4 regions of the Streptomyces sp. NPDC058371 genome follow, and region 3 is predicted to be linked to each of the others. Evidence: riboswitches for the same ligand, from Rfam matches in the RefSeq annotation. Region 3 holds a riboswitch; each other region holds the start of a gene.
The links. Region 3 has a riboswitch for thiamine pyrophosphate ahead of thiC (phosphomethylpyrimidine synthase ThiC). Riboswitches for the same ligand answer to the same signal wherever they lie in the genome.
Positions count from the first base shown of each region.

Region 1: linked by a shared signal. The riboswitch ahead of ACFWM2_RS20190 (thiamine ABC transporter substrate binding subunit) and the one ahead of thiC (phosphomethylpyrimidine synthase ThiC) in region 3 are both predicted to bind thiamine pyrophosphate.
Region 2: linked by a shared signal. The riboswitch ahead of thiO (glycine oxidase ThiO) and the one ahead of thiC (phosphomethylpyrimidine synthase ThiC) in region 3 are both predicted to bind thiamine pyrophosphate.
Region 4: linked by a shared signal. The riboswitch ahead of ACFWM2_RS02710 (purine-cytosine permease family protein) and the one ahead of thiC (phosphomethylpyrimidine synthase ThiC) in region 3 are both predicted to bind thiamine pyrophosphate.

Region 1 is NZ_JBHXJC010000006.1:126,550-131,380, forward strand. It holds gene ACFWM2_RS20185 (ABC transporter permease) at 1-1,605, opposite strand, end outside; gene ACFWM2_RS20190 (thiamine ABC transporter substrate binding subunit) at 1,581-2,663, opposite strand; TPP riboswitch at 2,743-2,848, opposite strand; gene rlmN (23S rRNA (adenine(2503)-C(2))-methyltransferase RlmN) at 2,933-4,039, opposite strand; gene ACFWM2_RS20200 (phosphatidate cytidylyltransferase) at 4,152-4,831, opposite strand, start outside.
Region 2 is NZ_JBHXJC010000005.1:71,690-76,520, reverse strand. It holds gene ACFWM2_RS17640 (Rv2175c family DNA-binding protein) at 3-374, opposite strand; gene ACFWM2_RS17635 (NAD(P)/FAD-dependent oxidoreductase) at 607-1,827, opposite strand; gene ACFWM2_RS17630 (hypothetical protein) at 1,860-2,231, opposite strand; TPP riboswitch at 2,297-2,410, shown strand; gene thiO (glycine oxidase ThiO) at 2,408-3,565, shown strand; gene thiS (sulfur carrier protein ThiS) at 3,562-3,762, shown strand; gene ACFWM2_RS17615 (thiazole synthase) at 3,766-4,560, shown strand; gene pknB (Stk1 family PASTA domain-containing Ser/Thr kinase) at 4,765-4,831, shown strand, end outside.
Region 3 is NZ_JBHXJC010000016.1:15,318-20,148, forward strand. It holds gene ACFWM2_RS33610 (IclR family transcriptional regulator) at 1-35, shown strand, start outside; gene ACFWM2_RS33615 (SsgA family sporulation/cell division regulator) at 135-572, shown strand; gene ACFWM2_RS33620 (YibE/F family protein) at 772-2,265, opposite strand; TPP riboswitch at 2,337-2,493, shown strand; gene thiC (phosphomethylpyrimidine synthase ThiC) at 2,486-4,315, shown strand.
Region 4 is NZ_JBHXJC010000001.1:622,932-627,762, reverse strand. It holds gene thiD (bifunctional hydroxymethylpyrimidine kinase/phosphomethylpyrimidine kinase) at 138-989, opposite strand; gene ACFWM2_RS02710 (purine-cytosine permease family protein) at 986-2,407, opposite strand; TPP riboswitch at 2,397-2,491, opposite strand; gene lexA (transcriptional repressor LexA) at 2,725-3,399, shown strand; tRNA gene ACFWM2_RS02700 (tRNA-Pro) at 3,507-3,580, opposite strand; gene ACFWM2_RS02695 (DUF309 domain-containing protein) at 3,696-4,223, shown strand; gene cobF (precorrin-6A synthase (deacetylating)) at 4,258-4,831, shown strand, end outside.

The DNA of each region.
Region 1 (4,831 bases), on a different contig from region 3:
GAGCCGGGCCACAGCGACCGGCAGCGTCGGATTGTCCGGCCGCGCGATGAAGACGGTCGCCCCGAACTCGCCCAGCGAGACGGCGAAGGCGAACCCGGCCGCGATCAGCAGCGCCCGCCGCACCATCGGCAGATCGACCTCGCGCCACACCCGCCACGGCGACGCCCCGAGCACGGTCGCCGCCTCCCGCAACCGCTCGTCCACCGCGCGCAGGACGGGCAGCATCGTGCGGACCACGAACGGGACACCGACGAGTGCCTGCGCGAGCGGCACCAGGATCCAGGAGGACCGCAGATCCAGCGGCGGCTCGTCCAGGGCGATCAGGAACCCGAAGCCGACCGTGACCGCGGAGACGCCGAGCGGCAGCATCAGCAGCGCGTCGAACCCGCGGACGAGCCGGCCCGCACGCCGGGTGAGGGCGGTGGCCGCGAGAGCGCCGATCAGCACGGCGACGGCGGTGGCGGCGAACGCGTACTGGAGCGAGTTGCCGATCGCCTCGATCGGCGCCACCAGGAAGATGCCGCCGTCCTCGGAGGTGAGCGCTCTGTAGTACGCCAACCCGTAACCGCCGGGGGTGTCCAGGGACCGCTGGACCAGCACCCCGAGAGGCAGCACGAGCAGGACGGCGATGCTCGCGAGGACCCCGGCGAGCAGCGCCCACTGCCCGGCCCCACGCGGCCGGCGCGCGGTCATCGAGGCGTCCACCAGACGCAGGGCGGTCTCCCGGCGCCGTACGGTCCAGGCGTGCACCGCGAGGATCGCGCCGACCGCCACGAACTGGACGATGGTCAGCACGGCGGCGGTGGAGAGATCGAAGATCTCCGAGGTCTGCCGGTAGATCTCGACCTCGAGGGTCGAGAAGGTGGGGCCGCCGAGGATCTGCACCACACCGAACGAGGTGAAGGTGAAGAGGAAGACCATGAGAGCGGCAGCGGCGAGGGCGGGCCCGAGAGCCGGCAGGGTCACCTTGCGCCAGGCGGCGAACCGGGAGGCGCCGAGCATCCGCGCGGCCTCCTCCTGACGCGGGTCGAGCTGCGCCCAGAGACCGCCGACCGTCCGGACGACGACGGCGTAGTTGAAGAAGACGTGCGCGAGCAGGATCGCCCAGACAGTGGTGTCCAGCCGTACGCCCCACAGCTCGTCGAGCAGCCCGCCCCGGCCGACCAGCGCCAGGAATGCGGTGCCGACGACGACGGTCGGCAGCACGAAGGGGACGGTGACCACCGCCCGCAGCACCTGCTTGCCCCGGAACTCGAAGCGCGCGAAGACATACGCGCCGGGGAGCGCGATCAGCAGCGTGAGCGCGGTCGACGCGCACGCCTGCCAGGTGGTGAACCACAGGACGTGCCGGATGTCGGACTGGGCGAGCACCTCGCCGATCCGCCCGAACCGCCAGACCCCGTCGGCCTTGAGCCCGCGGCCGACGATCGCCGCCACCGGGTACGCGAAGAAGGCCGCGAAGAACGCGACGGGCAGCGCCATCAGTCCGAGCCGCGCCGCGCCGCCGCGGGAGAGCCCCCTGCGCGCCCGGGACGCCCCGGGCTCCCCCTGTTTCCGGGACTTCCCGGGCGGCCGGGGCGCTACTTCAGTACGAGTGAGGTCCACGACTTGACCCACTGGTCACGGTGGTCGGCGATGGTGCCGGGGGCGAGCGTCTCGGGGTTCTTGGCGGCCGGCCCGAACTCGGTGAACTCGGCCGGGACCCGGGCGCCCTCGACCACCGGGTACACGAACATGTTCAGCGGCATGTCCTGCTGGAACTTCTTGGTGATCAGGAAGTCCAGCAGCGCCTTGCCGCCCTTGGCGTTCTTCGCGTTGCTCAGCAGGCCCGCGAACTCGATCTGCCGGAAACAGGTGCCGGTGGCGACGCCGGTCGGCGCGGTCTTGGGCCGCGGATCGGCGTAGATGACCTCGGCGGGCGGCGACGAGGCGTACGAGACGACCAGTGGGCGGTCGGCCTTCGCCTTCTTGCCACCGGCCGAACCGGAGAACTCGTCGTTGTAGGCCTGCTCCCAGCCGTCCACGACCTTCACGCCGTTGGCCTTGAGCTTCTTCCAGTAGTCCTGCCAGCCGGTGTCGCCGTACCGCGCCGCGCTGCCGAGCAGGAAGCCGAGGCCCGGCGACGACGTCGAGGCGTTCTCCGTGACGAGCAGGTTCTTGTACGCGGGCTTCACCAGGTCGTCGAAGGACTGCGGCGGGGCCAGCTTGTGGTCGGCGAAGTACTGCTTGTCGTAGTTGACGCAGATGTCACCGGAGTCGATGGGTGTGACGCGGTGCTCGGCCTTGTCGAGCTGGACGTCCGCGGCGACGGCGGACAGGCCCTTGGCCGCGTACGGCTGGAAGAGTCCGTTGTCGAGCGCGCGGGACAGCAGTGTGTTGTCGACGCCGAAGAAGACGTCGCCCTGCGGGTTGTCCTTGGTGAGGATGGCCTTGTTGACGGCCTGCCCGGCGTCGCCGTCCTTGAGGACCCTGACCTTGTACCCGGACTCCTTCTCGAACGCCTTGAGCACGCTCTTCGAGGCGGCGAAGGAGTCATGGCTGACGAGGGTCACGGTCTTGGACCCGGAGCCGGCGTTGTCGTCGGACGAGCCGCACGCGGAGAGCGTGACGAGCCCGAGACCGGTGGCGACGACCGCTGCCGTCAACCTCTTGGTGGTGCTCACTGAATTCCTCCTGGGATGACCAGGAAGAGACGCGGCCCTGCCCGGGAACCTCTGATAGTTCCCGGGCAGGGCGCAACAGCTTGAGTAACGACCGAACTTCCTACCCAGAATGACCTGGGCAAGGTTCAGAGGGTCTGCGGCCTGTGCCGCACTCTCAGCGCTGTGGCGCTCCCCTGTCGGAATATGAAGATGTACGTACGCCAGTCAGACTACCGCTCCCTCGCCGGAACGCGGCTGGTGGCTCCCCGGTGACACCGGGCAGCCGGGTCCTAGCGCTCCGCCGCCGCCAGCTGCCCGCAGGCCCCGTCGATCTCCTGGCCGCGGGTGTCCCGGACGGTGACCGGCACGCCGTGGGCCGCGATGGCCTCGACGAACGCCTTCTCGTCCTCGGGCCGCGAGGCGGTCCACTTGGAGCCGGGCGTCGGGTTCAGCGGGATCAGGTTCACGTGCACGGGCTTGCCCTTGAGCAGCCGTCCGAGCCGGTCACCACGCCACGCCTGGTCGTTGATGTCACGGATGAGGGCGTACTCGATGGACAGCCGGCGCCCCGACTTGGCCGCGTACTCCCAGCCGGCGTCCAGCACCTCGCGCACCTTCCACCGCGTGTTCACGGGGACGAGGGTGTCGCGCAGCTCGTCGTCCGGCGCGTGCAGGGAGATGGCGAGGCGGCACTTGAAGCCCTCGTCGGAGAACCGGTGGATCGCGGGCACCAGGCCCACGGTCGACACGGTGATTCCGCGCTGCGAGAGCCCCAGACCGTCCGGCTCGGGGTCGGTGAGCGCCCGGATCGAGCCCACGACCCGCTTGTAGTTGGCGAGCGGCTCGCCCATGCCCATGAAGACGATGTTGCTCAGCCGCGCCGGGCCACCGGGAATCTCGCCGTCCCGCAGGGCGCGCATGCCGTCCACGATCTGGTGCACGATCTCGCCGGTGGACAGATTCCGGTCCAGCCCGGCCTGTCCGGTGGCGCAGAACGGGCAGTTCATCCCACAGCCGGCCTGCGAGCTGATGCACATGGTGACCCGGTCCGGGTACCGCATCAGCACGGATTCGACGAGCGTGCCGTCGAAGAGCCGCCACAGGGTCTTGCGGGTGGTGTCGTCGTCACAGCTGATGTGCCGGACGACGGACATCAGCTCGGGCAGCAGCGCTTCCTGCAGCTTCCCGCGCGAGGCGGCCGGGATGTCCGTCCACTGCTCCGGGTCGTGCGCGTACCGCGCGAAGTAGTGCTGCGAGAGCTGCTTGGCGCGAAACGGCTTCTCACCGATCGCGGCAACCGCCTCTTTACGCTCGGCGGGCGTGAGATCGGCAAGGTGCCGCGGCGGCTTCTTGGCTCCGCGGGGGGCGACGAAAGTGAGTTCTCCGGGCTTAGGCATAGCTCTACCAGTGTCGCAGACATATGAAGAGAGGCCCGCCGCCCTGTGGACAGCGAGCCTCTCACTCAAGAACTGCAGGTCAGCGACGTACAACAAGGTCAGGGCGCAGTGGTCAGCCGGAGCCCACGAAGATCACCAGGAGCAGCCACACCACGGGTGCCGTCGGCAGGAGCGAGTCCAGCCGGTCCATGATGCCGCCGTGCCCCGGCAGCAGCGTGCCCATGTCCTTGATGCCCAGGTCCCGCTTGATCATGGACTCGCCGAGGTCACCGAGCGTGGCGCTGGCGGCCACCGCGAACCCGATGAGCAGACCCTGCCACCAGCTGCCGTCGTCGATCAGGAACTGCATGCACAGCGCACCCGCGGCCATCGCGAAGGTGACCGCTCCGACCAGGCCCTCGCGGGTCTTGCCGGGGCTGATGCGCGGCGCCAGTTTGTGCTTGCCGAAGCGCCAGCCGACGGCGTACGCGCCGGTGTCGCTGACGACCGTCAGGAGCAGGAACGTCAGGACGCGCCGCGGACCGTCGTCGGCCGTGAGCATCATCGCCACGAACGTCGCCAGGAACGGCACGTAGAAGGCCGCGAAAACCCCGGCGGTGACGTCCTTGAGGTAGCCCTCGGGCGGTTCGGTCATCCGCCAGACCAGGACGGCCAGCGCGGTGAGCGCCATCGCCACCCACGCACCCTCGGCGCCCCTGACGTAACCGGCGACGACCATCGCCGCGCCGCCGATCGCCAGCGGTACGAGGGGCGCCTTGATGCCCTTGCGCTCCTCGAGCCGTGAGGTGAGCT
Region 2 (4,831 bases), on a different contig from region 3:
GATCAGACGGCGAGCGCCTGGGCGCGGCGCTTCACCTCCGTGCCGCGATTCTCGCTCAGAGCCTGCGCGGGGGTGCCGGGCAGGGTCGAGTCGGGGGTGAAGAGCCACTCGAGCATCTCTTCGTCGGTGAAGCCGTCGTCCCGCAGGAGCGTCAGGGTGCCGGTCAGGCCCTTGACGACCTTCTGCTCGACCCCGTCGATAAAGGCGGCGGGGACGTGCAGCGCGCGGTTCTCACCACGGCGTACGGCAATCAGCTGGCCTTCCCTGACCAGCTGCCGGACGCGGGTCACCTCGACGCCGAACTGTTCGGCGATGTCGGGGAGGGTGAGCCAGGCGGGGACGAGAGCATCGATCTTTGCGTCAATCTCGGTCACGGGACAAGCCTGCCATCCCGGACTGACAGTCGGAAGCCAGACCCCTCCGACCAGGGGTGACGGACCAGGGCCCGCCCGGCGGATCATGCGCCGGGTCGTGGGGTGTGGCACGCACACTCGCGGCGTTGTCGTCGGCCGTGATGGCTCCGCTTTGCGCGGCACGCACCCCACCCCGCTCGGCCCAGTCTCCGGGCACCGTGCGGACGGAACCGCAGGATCCGCCGGACAGACCCTAGGCCGCGGCGGCCTTCAGCGGCCGCGCCGGGTCCGCGAGCAGTTCCGGATCCATAGGGGTCCCCGCCTCGATGACCTTGCGGCCCTGGGCCAGGTCCCGGGGGCGGCCGACCGCGAGAAGCGCGACGAGCCGGCCCTCCCGCAGCCAGCAGACCGTCCAGGCCGCCCCCGAGGGGTCGCCGCGCCACACGGTCGTGTCGGCGGAGTCGTGGTGGCCGACGTACTGCACGAAGCGGCCGAACTGCTCGGACCAGAAGTACGGGACCGGGTCGTAGGCCGCCGGGGCCTCGCCGATGATGTTCGCCGCCACCGTGCGCGGCCCCTGCAGGGCGTTGTCCCAGTGGTGGACCAGCAGGCGCCCCTCGTACCGCCCCGAGGGGAAGGAGGCGCAGTCGCCGACCGCGAACACGTCCGGCGCGGAGGTGCGCAGATGGGCGTCGGCCAGCACCTCGCGGTGGGCACCGAGCGTGATCCCGGAGCCGGCCAGCCAGGCGGTGGCGGGGCGGGCGCCGATGCCGACGACGACCGCGCCCGCGGGCACCCGCGAACCGTCGTCGAGGATCACCGCGCCGGGCTCGATACGCTCCACGCGCGCGTGGGTGCGCAGCGTGGCACCGCTGTCGGCGTACCAGGCGGCCATCGGCGCGGCCACCTCGGCGGGCAGCGCTCCGGCCAGCGGCCGGTCGGCGGCCTCTACGACGGTCACCGCGCAGCCCGCCTCACGCGCCGCCGTGGCGAACTCGGCCCCGATCCAGCCCGCTCCCACGACCACGATGTCGTGCTGCTGGGCGAGCACGGGACGCAGCCGCTCGGCGTCGTCGAGGGTGCGCAGGAGATGGACCCCCGGCACGCCCTCGGTGCCCGGCAGCCGGATCGGTTCGGCACCCGTCGCGAGCACGAGGACGTCGTACGGGACCGGACCGGAGTCGGTGTCCAGCTCGTGGTCCCCGGGGCGCACGCCGAGCGCCTCGCGGCCGAGTTGCAGTTCGATGCCCAGGCTCTCGAAGTCCACGTCGAAGGCGGAGCCCTCGGCCTTGCCGAGCAGCACGGCCTTGGACAGGGGTGGCCTGTCGTACGGCTGGTGCGGCTCCGCGCCGATCAGGGTCACGCTGCCGGTGAAGCCCTGTTCCCGCAGGGCGACCGCGGTCTGCACCCCGGCCATGCCCGCGCCCACGACGACGACCCGCCGCGCTGTCCGCTCCTGCGTCTGCTCGCTCACCTGATCACCTTAGACACCTGACAAAATGTCAGTCAGGGGACGTGCTCAGTGACCTGTTCCACACTTTCGTGGATCTGTTCCACCACGCTCGTCCCGCTGCCCGCCTGCGACTCCCACTTCCAGGTCTCCTCCAGGCGCACCCGGCCGTCGGCCAGTTCGACGACCGCGGACACGCAGTGCCCGGAGGAGGTCGTGCCGTCGTGCTTCAGCTGCACGTAACGGAAGTCGAGCCGGTCCCCCTCCCGTCTACCCACGAGATGACCACGTACGACATCGCCGCCGGCGTACTCGGCCCAGATCACGCCGTCCTTCTCGTGGTACGTGAACCGGGTGCGGGTGCCGACCTGCCCCGGCGCCTGGTCGGCGACCGGGGCCAGGACGAGACCGTCGAGCGAGCGGGCCACGCGGAGGGCTCCTCTACTGAGGTTCGAGTACTGAGGTTCGTGACGAAGGGCTAGGCTGGCCAACGTAAAGCACACGCGGGAGCCCGGACGAACCGGGCTGAGAGGGAGGCTGGGACGGCCTCCGACCGTACGAACCTGATCCGGGTCATGCCGGCGAAGGGAGGGGCTGGACGCCCATGTCGCGTACCTCAGACGTCCTGGTCATCGGGGGCGGAATCATCGGTCTGGTGACCGCCTGGCGGGCCGCTCAGCGCGGGTTCTCCACCGCGGTCGTGGACCCGGAACCGGGCGGCGGAGCGGCGCAGGTGGCCGCCGGCATGCTGGCCGCCGTCACCGAACTGCACTACGGCGAGCAGACCCTGCTGGGACTCAACCTCGCCTCCGCGCGCCGCTATCCGGACTTCGTGGCCGAGCTGACCGCGGCGACCGGCCTGGACCTCGGCTACCGCCAGTGCGGCACGCTCGCCGTCGCGCTCGACGCCGACGACCGGGCCCATCTGCGCGAACTGCACGCCCTGCAGAGGCAGTCGGGCCTGGAGTCGGAGTGGCTGAGCGGCCGTGAGTGCCGTCGCCTGGAGCCGCTGCTGGCGCCCGGAGTGCGCGGCGGCCTGCGGGTCGACGGCGACCACCAGATCGACCCGCGCCGGCTGGCCAGGGCTCTGGTCACCGCATGCGAGCGCGCCGGGGTCGTCTTCCACCGGACCTGGGCCGAGCGGCTCTCCGTCGTACGGGACCGGGCCGCCGGCGTCGGCACCGCGCACGGCACCGACCTCTCGGCGGGCCACGTCGTCCTCGCCGCGGGCAGCCTCAGCGGGCGGCTCGCCGGGGTCCCCGACGCCGTACTGCCGCCCGTGCGGCCGGTGAAGGGGCAGGTGCTGCGGCTGACCGTGCCGCAGCGGTACGCGCCCTTCCTGAGCCGGACCGTGCGCGCCGTCGTCCGCGGCAGCCAGGTCTATCTGGTGCCGCGCGAGAGCGGCGAGCTGGTCGTCGGCGCCACCAGCGAGGAGCTGGGCTGGGACAGGACGGTGACCGCGGGCGGCGTGTACGAGCTGCTGCGCGACGCCCACGAGCTGGTCCCCGGGATCACCGAACTGCCGCTCACCGAGACCCGGGCCGGACTGCGACCCGGCTCCCCGGACAACGCGCCGCTGCTCGGTCCGACCGAGCTCGACGGCCTCCTGCTGGCCACCGGGCACTTCCGCAACGGCGTCCTGCTCACGCCCGTGACCGGCGACGCCATGGCGCACGTCCTCGCCACCGGTGAACTCCCGGCCGAGGCACGCCCCTTCACCCCCAAGCGCTTCAGCACGGCCCTCACGGAGCAGCCCGCATGAACATCATCGTCAACGGCGAACAGCAGCGGATCGCCGCGGGCACCGCGCTCGACACCCTCGTCTCGGCCCTGACCCCGGCCCCGTCCGGCGTCGCCGCCGCGCTCAACGAAACCGTCGTCCCACGCGCGCGGTGGTCGTCCACGTCCCTCTCCGAGGGAGACCGCGTCGAAGTCCTCACCGCCGTCCAAGGAGGCTGACCCATGGCCGACGATCCCTTCGTCCTCGGCGGTACGACCTTCTCGTCCCGGCTGATCATGGGCACCGGAGGCGCCCCCAGCCTCGACGTGCTGGAACGCTCGCTCGTCGCGTCCGGCACGGAGCTGACGACGGTCGCGATGCGGCGGGTGAACCCGGCGGCCCACGGCTCGGTCCTCTCCGTGCTCGACAAGCTCGGCATCCGGGTGCTGCCGAACACGGCGGGCTGTTTCACCGCAGGGGAGGCCGTCCTGACCGCGCGCCTGGCCCGCGAGGCCCTCGGCACCGACCTGGTCAAGCTGGAGGTCATCGCCGACGAGCGCACGCTGCTGCCCGATCCGATCGAGCTGCTGGATGCCGCCGAGACGCTCGTGGACGACGGCTTCACCGTGCTGCCGTACACGAACGACGACCCGGTCCTCGCGCGGAAGCTGGAGGACGTCGGCTGCGCCGCGGTCATGCCGCTGGGTTCACCCATCGGCTCCGGGCTCGGGATCCGCAATCCGCACAACTTCCAGCTGATCGTGGAGCACGCACGCGTGCCGGTCGTTCTGGACGCCGGTGCCGGCACGGCGTCCGATGCCGCGCTCGCCATGGAACTGGGGTGCGCGGGTGTGATGCTCGCCTCGGCGGTGACCCGCGCGCAGGAGCCCGTTCTCATGGCGGAGGCCATGCGGCACGCGGTCGAGGGCGGGCGGCTGGCGCGGCGCGCGGGGCGCATCCCCCGCCGTCACTTCGCCGAGGCGTCCTCCCCCGCGGAGGGCATGGCGCGGCTGGATCCCGAGCGGCCCGCCTTCTAGGCACCCGTCAGGCGCGCGCCACTGAGACGCGCCACTGAGAGATGTGCCACCCCGGCCGCGACTCCCCGCCGGGGCCGGGACGGGCGCGCCCCGGCGGCGGCTCCCCTCCGGGCTGGGACAGGTGCGTCACAGGTCGGCTGCAGTCCGGCGCCGGTATCGGCCGAACGGGCGGGGGTGTCGGTGACGGATCGTAGACTCACCCGCGTGGATACGACCCTTCAGGACCCGCTTGTCGGGCACGTGCTCGACGGCCGCTACCGCGTCGACGCGA
Region 3 (4,831 bases):
TGCTAGGGACACTCACGATCTCTATCAGCATCTGAAAACTCACTCCTTGTAATCTGCCATGTACTTTCTGCAAGATGCCACCAGCGTCAGGGGGACGATTCCTGGCCAGTCGACGGCAAACTCCGGGGTAGGCGATGCGCGAGTCGGTGCAGGCAGAGGTCATGATGAGCTTTCTCGTGTCGGAGGAGCTCGCCTTCCGTATTCCGGTGGAGCTGCGATATGAGACTTGTGATCCTTTTGCCGTGCGGCTGACTTTTCATCTGCCCGGTGATGCTCCGGTGACCTGGACATTCGGGCGGGAGTTGCTGATCGACGGCGTGGGCCGGGCCTGCGGCGACGGGGATGTGCGGATCTCGCCGGCGGACCCGGAGGCATTCGGTGAGGTGCTGATCCGGCTTCAGGTGGGCGGCGACCACGCGCTGTTCCGGTCCGGCACGGCACCGCTCGTGGCATTCCTCGACCGCACGGACAAGCTGGTGCCGCTCGGGCAGGAGCGCTCTCTCGCCGACTTCGACACCCATCTCGACGAGGCGTTGGACCGCATCCTCGCGGAGGAGCAGAGCGCGGGCTGAGACGCGCCGCGCCCCTCAAGTGGCGTAACGCTTCCTCACCCAGAGGTGGCGTTCCAACGCTCGCGTTCAGAGGGGCCTGTGCCGCTCCCGCGAGGCGCTCCCGCGATGGGTCCTGTGCCGTTTCGGCGCGGGGGCCTGATCCGCTCCCGTCCAGGGGATCCGTACGGCTCCCGTTCAGGAGCCCGTGCACCCGGCGGCGTCAGTGCTTGCGGCGGCGGCCCTTGCCGCCGCGGGCCGGAGTCCGGGCACTCGCGGGCGCCGGAGCCCCCGTGCCGCTCGGGCGGTCCGCGGAGACCACCAGGGCCGCCAGCGCCGTGGTCACCGGTACGGACGCCACCAGGCCGATCGAGCCGACCAGCGTGCGCACGATCTCCTCGGCGACCAGCTCGCTGTTGGCGACCGTGCCGACGCTGCTCTGCGCGATCGAGAAGAGCAGCAGCAGGGGGAGGGCCGCACCCGCGTACGCCAGTACGAGGGTGTTGACGACGGAGGCGATGTGGTCGCGGCCGATCCGGATGCCCGCCCGGTACAGCCCGCGCCAGCCCATCGTCGGATTGGCCTCGTGCAGCTCCCAGACGGCCGACGTCTGCGTCACCGTCACATCGTCGAGCACACCGAGCGAGCCGATGATCACACCGGCGAGGAGCAGACCGCTCATGTCGATGGACGGATACAGGCCATGGATCAGGCCGGTGTTGTCGTCCACGTTGCCGGTCAGCGCGGCCCAGCCGATGAACGCGGAGCCCAGCAGGCCGATCAGCACCAGCGAGAGCAGCGTGCCGACCACCGCCACCGAGGTACGGGCCGACAGGCCGTGGCACATGTAGAGGGCGATCAGCATGATGGCGCTGGCGCCGATCACGGCCACCACCAGGGGGTTCGAGCCCTGCAGGATCGCCGGCAGGATGAAGAGCGTCAGGATCAGGAAGCTGACGGCGAGCGCGATCAGCGCCATGAGACCGCGCATCCGGCCCACCACCACGACGGCCAGCGCGAAGATCCCGGCGAGCACCGCCATGGGGATCTTGCGGTTCACATCGGTGACCGAGTACTGCAGGTTCTTGGGCGCGGAGGGCTCGTACGCGACCACGACCTTCTCGCTCTGGTGCAACTGGCGTGACTGGTCGGGCTGGACGATCTCCGTGAACGTACGGCCCTTGTCCTTGCCGGTGTCGATCCGGATCGTCGCCTTCTTGCAGTCGCCCGTCGCCTGTTGTTGTGCCGAGGAGCCCTCGGGCGTCGAGGTGTCACCGGTCGGGGTGTCCCCCGAGGCGTTCACGGACTTGCAGTCCACCTGGTCGACCCTGGTGACCGTGGCCTGCTGGGTCTGCCGGTCGAAACCGACGCCGGTGCGTTCGTGCGAGGGAGCGCCGCCCGGCCAGAACACGGCCAGGCCGACAACGACCGCGGCCGCGAAGGGGATCAGGACGGCGGCGATGACCTTGCGCAGGTGCTTGGAGACCGGGGCCGCGGGGCCATGGCTGTGCGAGTGGCCGTGTCCGTGACCGTCGCCGGGGCCGTGCGCGTCACCGGAGCCGGAGCCGGATCCGGGTCCGCCGCCGTTCCCGTGACCATTGTCACCGTCCGGCCCGTGCCCGTGCCCGTCGCCCGGACCCCGCCCGTGGCCGTCGCCCGGACCCCGTCCACGCGGCGGCTCGGACGGTGGGAACGGTGGCTGCTGCGTCGTGGTCACCGACCGATCATCGCAAGAACGGCAGGGGCCCTCTGTTCACCGCGCCAGATATGACGCTAGCGTGGAGGCACCTTTGCACACGCGGGAGCTCGGAGCACCGGGCTGAGAGGGCGCTGACCTTCGTCTCAGCGATGTTTCACATGAAACATCGGCAGACGGAACTCGCTGCGTCGACCGCCGAACCTGTTACCGGGTAATGCCGGCGTAGGGAGTAGGTCTCATGACCATCAAGGACGTACGCACGCCTGCCTCCAGCCAGACGGACGGAGCGAGTGCTCCGGCCGGCGACGGTGGGGCCCCCGCCTCCACCGAGAGCGGCGAGGCCGGGAAGTCCATCGGCTGGCACAAGGCATACGTCGAGGGCTCTCGCCCCGACCTGCGGGTGCCGGTCCGTCAGGTGCACCTCACCAACGGGCAGTCGGTCACGCTGTACGACACCTCGGGCCCGTACACCGATCCGACCGTCGACACCGACGTCCGCAGGGGGCTGGCACCGCTGCGCGAGAACTGGATCATCGCCCGCGGTGACACCGAGGAGTACGCGGGCCGTCCCGTGCGCCCCGAGGACGACGGAATCAAGCACACCTCACCGCGCGGGGGGCTCAGGAACCTCGACGCGGTCTTCCCGGGGCGGCCGCGGCAGCCGCGCCGGGGGCGTCCCGGGGAGGCCGTCACCCAGCTCGCGTACGCCCGCCGCGGGGAGATCACGCCCGAGATGGAGTTCGTGGCGGTCCGGGAGAACGTCGACCCCGAGGTCGTACGCGAGGAGATCGCCGCCGGCCGCGCGGTGCTGCCCGTGAACGTCAACCACCCGGAGATCGAGCCGATGATCATCGGCAAGCGCTTCCTGGTGAAGGTCAACGCCAACATCGGCAACTCGGCGGTCACCTCTTCCATCGAGGAGGAGGTGGACAAGATGACGTGGGCGACGAAGTGGGGCGCCGACACGGTCATGGACCTGTCCACCGGCCGCAACATCCACACCACCCGTGAGTGGGTGCTGCGCAACTCCCCCGTGCCCATCGGCACGGTGCCGCTCTACCAGGCGCTGGAGAAGGTCGACGGCCGTGCCGAGGAGCTGACCTGGGAGATCTACAAGGACACGGTCGTCGAGCAGGCCGAGCAGGGCGTGGACTACATGACGGTGCACGCGGGCGTGCGCCTTCCGTACGTGCCGCTCACCGCGAACCGCAAGACGGGCATCGTCTCGCGCGGCGGCTCGATCATGGCCGCGTGGTGCCTCGCGCACCACAAGGAGTCGTTCCTGTACGAGAACTTCGAGGAGCTCTGCGAGATCCTCGCCGCCTACGACGTCACGTACTCGCTCGGCGACGGGCTGCGGCCCGGGTCGATCGCGGACGCCAACGATGCCGCTCAGTTCGCGGAGTTGAGGACGCTCGGGGAACTCAACACGGTCGCGAAGCGTTTCAACGTACAGACCATGATCGAGGGCCCGGGCCATGTCCCGATGCACAAGATCAAGGAGAACATCGACCTTCAGCAGGAGATCTGCGAGGAGGCGCCGTTCTACACCCTCGGCCCGCTGACGACGGATGTCGCGCCGGCGTACGACCACATCACCTCCGGCATCGGCGCCGCGATGATCGCCTGGTGGGGCACGGCCATGCTCTGCTACGTCACGCCCAAGGAGCACCTGGGCCTGCCCAACCGTGACGACGTCAAGACCGGCGTCATCACATACAAGATCGCCGCACACGCGGCCGACCTCGCCAAGGGGCACCCCGGCGCTCAGGAATGGGACGACGCGCTGTCCGACGCCCGCTTCGAGTTCCGCTGGGAGGACCAGTTCAATCTGGCCCTCGACCCGGACACGGCACGGGAGTTCCACGACGAGACCCTCCCGGCCGAGCCCGCCAAGACGGCCCACTTCTGCTCGATGTGCGGGCCGAAGTTCTGCTCGATGAAGATCTCCCACGACATCCGCCGCGAACACGGCGGTTCCCAGGCGGAGATCGAGGAGGGCATGGCGCAGAAGTCCAAGGAGTTCGCGGCCGCGGGGAACCGGGTCTATCTGCCGCTGGCCGACTGACCGCTGGAACGGCGGTGTTCCTCGGGGTTGTCGACCGAGGAACACCGCCGCATTTCGGTGGCGCTGGGCATTCCTCAGGCGCTCGATCTGTTTTTTGAGCAGTTCGGTGGGGAAGAAGGCGGGACTGCCACCCACCTTCATCGTGTCGAACGTCGCGATGGTGGTACCGACTCGCACGACGACGTATCGATCGATCCGTGGGACTTTCCTGTCCGGCCCGCCCTTCTTGGACGGCGGGAGCGTGGCAGGGATGGTCACACGGAAGCGCACTGCTTCGTCGCCGATGTCCAAGGACTTCTCGGCAGCCATCTTCGCCTGGTACTTCCCGGTATAGCCCTCTCCGGTGAAGGACTTGCACGTCTTCAGCCCGTTGCGTACCTGATCGAAGGCCTGCTGAGCCCCCGTGCCCTCGTAAGCCGCAAGGGTGGAGCCCCTCGGATAGATATCGCCGTTCCAGTTGAAGACCTGGGTCACAAGGGAAGACGCGGCCGCCCAGCGCTTCGGCAGGCGGTTTCC
Region 4 (4,831 bases), on a different contig from region 3:
CCCCCGCCGGGACCCGGTAGCGGAAGGCGACCCCGGCCGACCCGAACCGCGGGAGCCCGGTGCCCACCCGAACCGCAGGAACCCGCTCGGCGAGACGCGCCCGGCTCACCTCGACAACCAAGTGCGGGCGCAGCGCGTCACCGGCGCGGGCGGGTCCGCCAGCCGTGGTCGACCGGGCCCAGGCCCGCGCCCAGGGCGAAGCCCGCGGCGATCGCACCCGTGACGTACTCCTTCGCCCGGCGCACCGCCTCCGGTACCGGATGCCCCTGCGCCAGGCCGACCGCGATCGCGGAGGCCAGGGTGCAACCCGTGCCGTGCGTATGGCGGTTGTCGTGGCGCGGGGCCCGCAGCCAGTGCTCCTCGCGGCCGTCGGTCAGCAGGTCCACGGCCTCGCCCGGCAGATGACCGCCCTTCACGAGGACCCACCGCGGCCCGTACTCCAGGAGCCGTTCCGCCGCCCGGCGCATGTCCCCTTCACTCGTCACCGAGACCCCGGTGAGCTGCGCCGTCTCGTCGAGATTCGGGGTCGCCACCGTCGCGACCCGCAGCAGTACGGTCCGTACGGCGTCCAGCGCGTCGTCGGCGAGCAGCCGGTCGCCGTGCTTGGAGACGCTCACCGGGTCCACGACCACGGGTGCGGCGGTGTCCGCGAGCAGCTCGGCGACGGTCTCGACGAGCAGGGGCGAGGCCAGCATGCCGGTCTTCAGCGCCTGTACGCCGATGTCGTCCACGACGCTGCGGTACTGCGCCCGCACCGCCTCGGCCGGCAGCTCCCACGCCCCCTGGACCCCGAGGGAGTTCTGCGCGGTGACCGCGGTCAGCACGCTCATGCCGTGCGCGCCCAGCGCGAGCATCGTCTTCAGGTCGGCCTGGATACCGGCGCCGCCCCCGGAGTCCGACCCGGCGACGGTCAGGACGCGCGGCGGCGCGACGGCGGCTGCCGGAACCGGTGCGGTCGCGGCACCGGGTGATGTGGCCGGCTGTGTCATGACCGGGTCTCCTTCGAGGTAGCGCCGAGACCCAGGCGCAGCGGGGCGTACACGGCGAGCGCCACGACGAAGGCCACCCCGTAGGCGAGATCGGCGCCGTGCAGGGCGTCGGCCACCGGACCCACGTACAGGCTGGTGCTCATGAACGGGACGGCGGCGGCGAAGGCGACGACGAACGCCGTGAGCGCGGGCCACCACTGCTGCGGGCGGGCGTTCTCGGCGGCCAGGTCGACCGGGGCGCCGGCGCGGGCCCTGGCCCGGACGAGCCAGTCGACGGCCACGATCGCGACGAATCCGGGGATCCAGTAGCCGACGAGCAGCAGCACGTTCTGGAAGCGGGTGGTGGTGTCGGCCGCGTGCATCCACAGGACGAGCGGGAAGCCGAGGGCGGCGGCCAGCGCGGCGGCGACCGGACGCGGCAGGCGTACCCCCATGGTCTGCAGGGCCAGCGAGCCGCTGTAGTCGTTCATGGCGTTGCTGGACAGGGCCGCGAGCGCGACGGCGAGCAGGCCGAACGCACCGAGGACGCCGCCGCCGAGCAGGGTGTCGACGCCTCGGGCGGTCTGGTCGGTGAAGACGGACGCGCCCCACAGGCCCAGTGCCTGGACGGCCACGAAGGACACGCTGACGCCGAGCAGCGTGCACCAGAACATCCGCGGCCGGGACGCGGTGCGCGGGAGATACCGGCTGAAATCGCTGGCGTAGGGGGCCCAGGACAACGCGAGGCTCAGTGCGATGGTGCAGGTCAGGACGAACGCGCCGGCCCGGTCGGCGCCATGGACCGTGGCGACGGCGGCGGGGTGGCTGCCGCCGAGCAGCTTGGCGGTCAGCGCGGCGAAGGCGGCGGCGAGCGCGAACGTCATCACGGTCTGGAGCCGGTGGATCGCCTCGTACCCGAGGACACCGAGAGCCCCTTGGGCGGTCATCATGACCAGGACGCCCAGCCAGAACGGCCAGCCGCACAGCTGGGCCAGCGCGTCCCCGCCGAACAGGCCGATCAGCGCGTCCCAGGCGATCGAGGAGAGCCACTGCAGGGCGCCCGGCACCGCAACGGCCCGCCCGAACGCCAGCCGGGCGAGCGGGAGTTGCCCCGCACCGGTCTGGCTGCCCCAGGTGCCCAGGTAGGCGGTCGGCACCGCGCCCAGGAGGGTGCCGAGGACGACGGCGGTGAGGGCGGTGGCGAAGTCGAGGCCGAGCGCGACGCCGGCGGTGCCGGTGAACACGCCCGTCATGGTCAGGTTGGGGGCGAACCACACGGTGAACAGCCGGGCCGGGCTGCCGTACCGCGCGTCCTCGGGGACGGGTGCGATGCCACGGGCCTCGACCCGCAGATCACCGGGAGCGGCGGGCATCCGCCCGTCGAAGACGCGCTGCGGGGACCCGACGGCCACCTCACCGCGGGCATGCGGCAATGACATGAGACATCCCTCCGCCAGTCCTAACTGGTTCAGGTTCGACGGGTGTGATCTCAGCCCTCGTGCGGGGCACCCCGTGTCCGGTACGCCGGCCAGGATAGCCCGGCCCGCGCGTACGTCCAGGTGGTGGGGCGGACGGCAGCCGTGCGCGGTCGGCGGACGGTGACCGGGCCGGTGCGGCGGGTCACGCCCGCGCCGCACGGTGTGCCCGGGGAGGGACGCCTGGGAGTGAATACCGTGATACGCGGACGACGTTCCCTTTGTCCGGGAGGGCGGGCTATGGTGACGCACTGACGGGATCTTGAACGGAGGGGGCGCAGGTGGAGAACCTCGCGAGGGCACGCCGCGGCCGGCCGCCCGGGACCGGGTCGGTGCAGGGCGAGCTGACCGGCCGCCAGCAGGCCATCATCGAGTTCATCAGGACCGAGGTGGCGCGGCAGGGCTATCCGCCGTCCATGCGTGAGATCGGCGAGGCCGTCGAGCTGGCGAGCACCTCCTCGGTCTCCCACCAGCTGTCGGTACTGGAGCGAAAGGGCGTCCTGTACCGCGATCCGCACCGGCCCCGCGCGTATCAGGTACGGCCCACCTGGGCGCCGAGTCTGGACGCCGACCGCGGGCCGGAGCCGGCCGCAGTACCGCTGGTGGGCCGCATCTCCGCGGGCACGCCCGTCCTCGCCGAAGAGGCGATCGAGGACATCTACCTGCTGCCGCGCCAGATGGTCGGCGACGGCGATTTCTTCGCACTGACCGTGAGCGGCGACAGCATGATCGAGGCGGCCATCTGCGACGGCGACGTGGTGGCCGTCCGCCGCCAGGACAGCGCCGATCACGGCGACATCGTCGTCGCGCTCCTGGAGGACGAGGCCACGGTCAAGCAGCTGCGCCGGCAGGACGGTCAGGTGTGGCTCATGCCGCGCAACTCCGCCTACGCGCCGATTCCCGGCGAGGACGCGGTCATCCTGGGCCGAGTGGTGGGCCTGATGCGCCAGTTGTAGCGGTGGCGAGGGTGCCGCCCCGCTCCGGGTGCGGTCCGGCCCCCGCGGGACCGGTGCGAACAGAAAGGGCCCCCGCGGGCTTTCGCCCGCGAAGACCCTTCGCACCGTCGGGACGACAGGATTTGAACCTGCGACCCCTTGACCCCCAGTCAAGTGCGCTACCAAGCTGCGCCACGTCCCGGTGCGCTCGCCGCGGTGAACCGCGTGATCGCGCGAACAGCACTTTACCGCACGCCACAGGCCGGTCCGCCGGGGGCGCGGGGGCGGCACCGGGGCCGGCGCGGGACAATCGGAGCATGAGCAGGATTTCCAGGGCCGGGGCTGACGACCGACGCGACCGGGACACGGAGGGACGGGCCCGCAACGCCCGTCCCCGGGACGGGCTCGGCCGGCCCCTGCCGTACGGCGCGGACGGGGTGGAGCGGCAACCCGAAGGGGTCGTACGCAGCCCCGCCGAGACGGTCGTCGAGGCGCAGGCGCTGCTGGCCGCGGGCAAGCCGTTCCACGCGCACGAGGTCTTCGAGGACGCCTGGAAGTCGGGTCCCGCGGACGAGCGCGCGCTGTGGCGCGGGCTGGCCCAGCTCGCGGTGGGGCTGACCCATGCGGCCCGGGGCAACACGACGGGCGGCGCCCGGCTGCTGCGACGCGGGGCGGGCGCCGCCGAACAGTGGGCCGCCGAATCCGGACAGAACCGGCCGTACGGGATGGATCTGGCGGAACTGGCGGCCTGGGCGCGGAGGTTGGCGGGGGTCGTGGAGCGGGACGGTACGGCGGTCGACGCGGTGGCGTGGGCGCCGCGACTGCGCGGGAGTGAACCCGGATAGACCGGCTGTCAGTGGCGTGGGGCAGACTCGGGTCGTGCGAAAGATTCATGTCATCGGAATCGGGGCGGGCGATCCCGACCAGCTGACCCTGCAGGCGGTCAAGGCGCTGAAGAGCACGGACGTGTTCTTCATCCTGGACAAGGGCGAGGTGAAGTCCGACCTCGTTCAGCTGCGCCGTGACATCCTCGACGCACATCTGCCGGAGGGGACGTACCGGCTGGTCGAAGCGCGCGACCCGGATCGCGACCGGGCCGCCGGGGGCGCGGCCTACTCACCCGCGGTCGGTGACTGGCGCAGCGCCCGCGCCGCCCTCTACGAGCGGCTGATCGTCGAGGAGTTGAGCGAGGACGGCAGCGGCGCGTTCCTGGTGTGGGGGGACCCCGCGCTGTACGACAGCACGCTCGGCATCCTGGAGGAGATCCTCGACCGGGGCGCGGTGGCGTTCACGTACGAGGTCGTTCCCGGGATCAGCAGTGTCTCGGCGCTCGTCGCCAGGCACCGCACGGGGCTCAACCGGGTCGCGCGGCCCATCCAGATCACCACCGGGCGCCGCCTGGCGGAGGGCTTTCCCGAGGGGGTGGACGACGTGGTGGTGATGCTCGACGCCC